Regions from separate parts of the Lentibacillus halophilus genome, predicted to be linked through region 1. Evidence: predicted binding sites of a transcription regulator. Region 1 holds the regulator's gene; the other holds the start of a gene.
What was found. The regulator LexA, encoded in region 1, represses DNA repair genes until DNA is damaged. The targets are predictions, from matches to a motif close to CGAACATATGTTCG.
Positions count from the first base shown of each region.

Region 2: a site for LexA is predicted at 1,734-1,747, ahead of uvrB (excinuclease ABC subunit UvrB). Genes of this name have one in related genera too.

Region 1 covers NZ_AP043750.1:2,349,384-2,352,815, reverse strand. Annotated here, with positions in the region: gene glnA (type I glutamate--ammonia ligase) at 1-62, shown strand, start outside; gene ACZ5Q7_RS11655 (DMT family transporter) at 255-722, opposite strand; gene ACZ5Q7_RS11650 (DMT family transporter) at 706-1,125, opposite strand; gene lexA (transcriptional repressor LexA) at 1,278-1,901, opposite strand; gene ACZ5Q7_RS11640 (YneB family resolvase-like protein) at 2,182-2,823, shown strand; gene ACZ5Q7_RS11635 (DUF896 domain-containing protein) at 2,904-3,137, shown strand; gene tkt (transketolase) at 3,222-3,432, shown strand, end outside.
Region 2 covers NZ_AP043750.1:2,897,267-2,900,698, reverse strand. Annotated here, with positions in the region: gene ACZ5Q7_RS14300 (metallophosphoesterase) at 1-368, opposite strand, end outside; gene ACZ5Q7_RS14295 (MGDG synthase family glycosyltransferase) at 464-1,573, shown strand; gene uvrB (excinuclease ABC subunit UvrB) at 1,816-3,432, shown strand, end outside.

The DNA of each region.
Region 1 (3,432 bases):
GGGATATGTTCCGTACGACTGTGCATCCTTGGGAAAGGGAGCAGTATTTGAGTTCGTATTAACATTGGTATGTCAAAACAATGTATCGTGACAACCTTATATAAGCAAACACCCACAAAATATGACTTCTTAACATACCGTCCATGCAAGATTAAATGGGCGGTATGTTTTATGGATGCACCAAGCTTCCCGTAGTTGAGGTAATAAAATATAAAGATAAAGATATCAATACATTAATTGATAATAATTAAACATCAGTGCTGGGGTGCTTTTCGACTCTGTTTTCGACGCTGATGGGTTGCAAACATAACGCCGCCTACAATAAACAGTGAACCGATTATTTCAGGACCGGTAATCGGCTTTTGCAGCAAAATAACCCCCATTATCATAGCAGCAAACGGTTCGAGATTGGATAAAATGGATGCCTTGGATGCATCGGCGTAACGAATGTTTTGATTCCATACCAACGTGGCAATGCCATGAACAACAATGGCTGTCCCAATCAAAAAGGACCAGCTTTGCCAATTCCCGTTCAATTCCACAGGATCATCCATGACGAATATGACCGGAAGAGACACAATAAAACCCGTTACATTGGAATAAAACGTCGTACTGACTGGGTCTATGCGCTGCGACAATATCCGGGTAATAATAATCAGTATAGCAAAAGAGATCATTGTGGCAACAATCCACATCAAACCTGGTTCAAAGTGGAATACCACTCCTCCTTTGCTCACTACAAAGTAAATACCAATGATTGCAATAAAAGAACCAAAAAGCATACGTGATGTGAATGGTTCTTTCAAAAAAGCGGCCCAAAAATCCGGTCAATATAGGAGCTGTGGCAAGGATCAACGCTGAAGAAGTGGAATCGGCCGTAACAAGCCCTTTAAAAAAAGTCAGCTGATTTATAAATACCCCGACAACACCAAGCATAAGAATCCATTTCCAATCTCGGATTGAAACTTTCTGGAGTTTTTGTCTTGATAAAACGAAGACAATAAGGAAAAGAACGATGAATAATAATCGGAGCGATGTCAAGACCGCTGGGGAAAAGTCGTTCACAAGTATTTTTCCGAAAACAAAATTGCTTCCCCAAGCGGACACACTGAATGTCAGCCACATATACGTCCTAAACATACAATCTGTCCTCTCTATTCTCATGCTTCATGATGCTAACTGCTATATTCTTACCAATAAAAAGGACATGTACAAATCAATCGGCAATCATAAACATGTTATATAACTCTCATCATAACAAAACTATCCAGTACTTTTCAGTCAATATTGCGATACAGTCCGACTACTTTTCCCAAAATGGTCACATGATGATAAATGAGTGGATCCATCGTGGCATTTTCCGGTTGCAGACGTACGTGATCTTGTTCTTTAAAAAACCGCTTAACTGTCGCCTCATCTTCTTCTGTCATAGCAACCACTATATCCCCGTTTTGCGCCGCATTCTGTTGTTTAACAATAACCATATCCCCATCAAGTATTCCGGCTTCGATCATGCTTTCCCCTTCAATGATTAAGACGAACAAATTTTCCTCGGTACCTGATACCGATCCAGGCAGTGGTACAAATTGTTCAATGTTTTCTACAGCTGTAATCGGCAAACCTGCTGTTACTTTACCGATGACGGGTGCATATCGTGCTTCTTCCCTGGGGATCTGACTTTCTTCAGACAAATCCAACACTTCAATAGCTCTTGGCTTCGTGGGATCCCGTCTGATATATCCTTTGCTTTCAAGTCTTGCTAAATGCCCGTGTACAGTTGAGCTTGATGCGAGTTCAACTGCCTCGGCGATTTCCCGAACAGACGGCGGATAACCTTTCTCATATACGCGTTCTTTTATAAAATCCAAAATTGCCTCTTGTCGTTTAGAGAGTTTTGTCATCTATTTAACACCCCGTGAATAGAATTTATTAATGAAAGTTTATCACGGAGACTTTAAAAAAGCAAACATAAGTTCGAAAAAAGAGCTTGACAAGATCACATGTTCTTATACAATAAGAGTTAAATATGCGAACAATAGTTCTTAATTTGGAAGGGGACGATTCAAATGTTTGAAAAAATGACGAAAACAGATGTATTTTATTTGGTGGCATTTGCATTTGCATTAGGTTTTTTATATGTTGCTTTAATAATAAGTGCGTAATATAAAAGGGGACTTTGTGTTGACAGCCATCATTTATTGCCGTGTGAGTACAGATAAATCAGCGCAGGAAACGTCACTGAAGCGCCAAAATGACGAATTGACAGACCTTGCAGCCCGTTATCATTTTACCATTGCCGAATCTATCGAGGAAAGATCCAGTGGTTACGACATAAATAGAGACGGTATTTTTCAAATGCTCGATTACTTTTCCTCAGGCCAGGCTGACAGTCTACTTATACAGGATGAAACAAGATTAGGGAGGGGAAACACGAAAATTGCCCTTTTCCACCAACTTCATAAAATGAACGTCAATATCTATACCATCCAACATAATGGTAGACTGGAATTGTCTGAATCCGATTCTATGGTCCTGCATATAGTAAGTATCGTGGAAGAGTATCAGCGTAAAATTCATAATGCAAAAATTAAACGAGGTATGAGGAAAGCTGTTAACAACGGCTTTAACCCGGGCAATAATTTAACCAATCGCGACAAGGCCCCGGGTAAAGAACGTAAACAATTTCCAATGGATGAAGTTGTACGCTTAAGGGAAAACCATCAAATGACATTTGAGGAGATTGCCCACACCTTAAATCAACTAGGACACCCGGTTTCAAAGGCTACTGTGAACAGGAGATATCAGGAACATCAAAAGACTTGATAATGATGCACGTGAAGCGTAATATGTACCAATAGAGTACCATTACTGTTTTCATTTTCATCGGTTCCGGGAGGTTAAATATGATATCACAAGAAAAGCTGGACCGCATAAATAAACTAGCCAAAAAATCCAAGGAAGAAGGTTTAACAGTAAAAGAGCAGTCGGAACAAAAAACATTACGCGAAGAATATTTGCAAAATGTGAGAAAATCATTTAAAAATCAACTTAAATCCATGAAAGTAAAAGATCCGGCAGGACAAGATGTTACACCTGAAAAGGTTCGTGATTTGCAAAAAGGAGACAACAAACGCTGAACTTCCTTTATATACTTGTTGGATAGCCGGATTCGTTATAGAATTAAGAAGGATAGGAATACAAGGATAGAGAGGGGTATTATATTGTCGCAATATACCGAGCAATTATCGATTAATGCCATTCGCACTTTGGCCATTGACGCAGTTGAAAACGCCAGTTCCGGTCATCCCGGACTTCCCATGGGTGCTGCGCCAATGGCTTATACATTGTGGACTGATTTCATGACCCACAATCCCCAAAACGCCAAATGGTTCAACCGGGATCGTTTTGTTTTGTCTGCCGGGCATGGTTCCA
Region 2 (3,432 bases), 550 kb from region 1:
TGGCCTTTTAGAACATAGTCATGATTGCCTAAAACAGCATAGATCCCGTAAGCGGGTTTCTTGTTACTCAGAACATGTAAATATGGTAGCAACTTGGGAATGCTTCGTTTTCGATCAAGGAAATCGCCAGTTAGTGCAATCATGTCGACGGGTTCATTTTCCAATTTACGTGCCAGTTGTAATGGGGTTAATGATATGTTCTCCAAGTGCAGGTCAGACAGGTGAAGGATGGATAATGAGGCGTTCTTTTGAGCAGACTCCGATGCGATATTAATTTTATTTATCTGAATATCTTTTGTGTTTCTATAAGATGCAAATAAAAAATAACTGATAAATAAAGTTATCAAAGCAATTATTAAAAATGTCATTACATTACTCCTTTCGATAAAAGTATAGCATGTATGCACAGGTTTTCGCATTGGTAATTCAATCCATGCAAAGGCGTTCTGATGGAGGTGATACGATGGAAACAAAAAACGCTCTATTTTTACCATTCATGCAAATCCCGACAGGTCATCATCATGTTGCAGATGCGTTAATGGAAACCGTTCAGTCGATCCGCGCTGATATGGCATGTGAAAAAGTGGATATACTGTCGTATAGCTATGGAAATATGGAAAAGGCTGTATCCTCCGCTTACCTGAACTGGATCAAATTCTTTCCCGGTGTATATGACCGTCTGTACAGACTTGCTGCTTGTAAGGAACAATCGCTGCATCGACGAAACCGCTTTTATGAGGCAATGTTCCTGTATTTTTTTAAACGGCTTGTAACGCAGCATGATCCGCACATCCTCATTTCCACACATGCACTGCCTTCGAATTTGGCAAGCAGCTTAAAGCTGAAAAATCGGCTGCGATCGATCACGGTGAACGCATATACAGATTTTTTCATCAATGATGTCTGGGGCATCGACGCTATTGATTATCACCTCGTACCAACAGCTGCAGCAAAAACATTCCTTGTTAAAAATGGGGTTTCGGAAGAACGAGTGTTGGTGACCGGAGTCCCTATTCACCCTGTCTTTCAGGCAAAGGAATTCAAAGCAAAAACAGCTGGAACCATAAAGGTGCTCGTAACAGGCGGGAGTTTAGGAGCCGGACTAATTAGGAAACTGCTGTCATCTCTTTCGTCGGAAGCCATCCATTACTACGTGTTATGCGGCAAGAATGAATCATTGCACAGAGAGCTGCTCAGCAAACAGTTTGATAACGTAACACCCATCCCGTACATTGATCATAAAGCGGAAATGAATGCTATTTACGACAGGATCGATGCTGTTCTGACAAAACCGGGCGGGGTCACCATCAGTGAATGCCTGATGAAGCAAAAGCCGATCTTCATGTACGCGCCATTGCCCGGTCAGGAAAAAATAAATGCCCGGGAACTGAACCGTCTCGGTGTGGCTATGATGGTTGACCTCCACAACAACCCGGAACAGGAAATTGTTCGTTTTTTTGGAAGCCAAAGAGAGCAGGAGAATTACCGCAAACAAATACATGATTACCATCGTCAACTTGAGGACAGACCGTTATCAGAACTCTTGGTAAACATATTGAACAATCGGCATTAGCAGACACGCCTGCTAATGTTTTTTTGTCTGTATATGGAATAACTGTCTTCATAGTCGCCCCATTTCCTTACAGGCAAATGCCGTGTGTCGTTACGCTGAGCATGATGCATGATTTTTGCCTGATGAATCGGGTAAAATGGGGATAGACCTAGTCATTAAACGAATGTGTGTTCGCTTTTTCCGTTCAAATAATACAGTCATTATGATAGAATGAAAGGGAACCAGAGAACGGAGGTTTTGGTTTGGAAAATAAATTTGATCTCAAGGCACAGTATGACCCCAGTGGCGATCAGCCTGAAGCCATTGCTGAAATGATTGACAAAGTCAAATCGGGTCAACGGCATCAGACATTGCTTGGTGCAACCGGAACGGGTAAGACCTTCACAGTTTCCAATGTATTGACGGAAATTAATCGGCCGACGCTCGTTATTGCTCATAACAAAACGCTCGCCGGACAACTGTACAGCGAGTTTAAAGAGTTGTTTCCGAACAATGCCGTCGAGTATTTTGTCAGCTATTATGATTATTATCAGCCCGAAGCCTATGTGCCCTCAACCGATACATTTATAGAAAAGGACGCCAGTGTCAATGACGAAATTGATAAACTTCGGCATTCAGCGACGTCTTCCCTGTTTGAGCGGCGCGATGTGCTGGTTGTGGCCAGTGTATCATGCATTTATGGACTTGGTTCGCCGGACGAATATAAAAGTCAGGTTCTCTCACTCCGCATGGGTATGGAAAAGGACCGGGACCAACTTCTGCGCGAACTCGTCGATATTCAGTACGCCCGCAATGATATCGATTTTCAGCGTGGTACGTTCCGTGTACGTGGCGATTCGGTCGAAGTGATTCCGGTTTCCAGAGAAGAACACTGTATCCGTGTTGAATTTTTTGGTGATGAAATTGACAGAATTCGGGAAGTGGATGCCCTGACCGGTGAAATCGTCGGGGACCGGGAACACGTGGCTATTTTCCCGGCATCCCACTTTGTCACAGGAGATGAAAAGCTGAAAAAAGCCATTAAAAACATTGAAAGCGAGCTGCAGGAACGACTGGCGGAACTCCGTGAGCAGGATAGACTGCTTGAAGCGCAACGGCTGGAGCAGCGGACCAACTACGATTTGGAAATGATGAACGAGATGGGCTTCTGTTCCGGTATTGAAAACTATTCCCGGCATTTGACATTCCGTGAGCCGGGAGCGACCCCCTATACATTGATGGATTTTTTTCCGGATGATTTTCTCTGTGTCGTGGACGAATCGCATGTCACGCTTCCCCAAATCAGAGGGATGTACAATGGGGACAAGGCACGTAAACAAGTCTTGGTCGATCACGGCTTTCGTCTGCCGTCCGCACTGGATAACCGCCCGCTGACGTTCGGGGAATTTGAAAAAGAAACGAACCAGCTCATTTATGTTTCGGCAACACCCGGACCGTATGAACGGGAACAAGCGCCGGATGTCACCGAACAAATTATTCGTCCAACTGGCTTACTGGATCCGAAAATCCATGTACGTCCGATCGACGGGCAAGTGGATGATTTAATGGAGGAAATTAATAAACGGGCGCAGCAAAATGAGCGCGTGCTTGTAACGACGTTGACGAAAAAGATGGCCGAAGATTTGACCGACTATTTGAAAGAAACGGGCATTAAAGTTGCCTACTTGCATTCGGAAGTCAAAACGTTGGAACGGATTGAAATTATCCGCGATCTGCGTGTTGGCACGTATGATGTTTTGGTTGGCATTAACTTGTTGCGAGAAGGACTGGATATACCGGAAGTCTCCCTTGTCGCTATACTTGATGCCGATAAAGAAGGGTTTCTCCGTTCAGAGCGCTCCCTGATTCAGACAACTGGC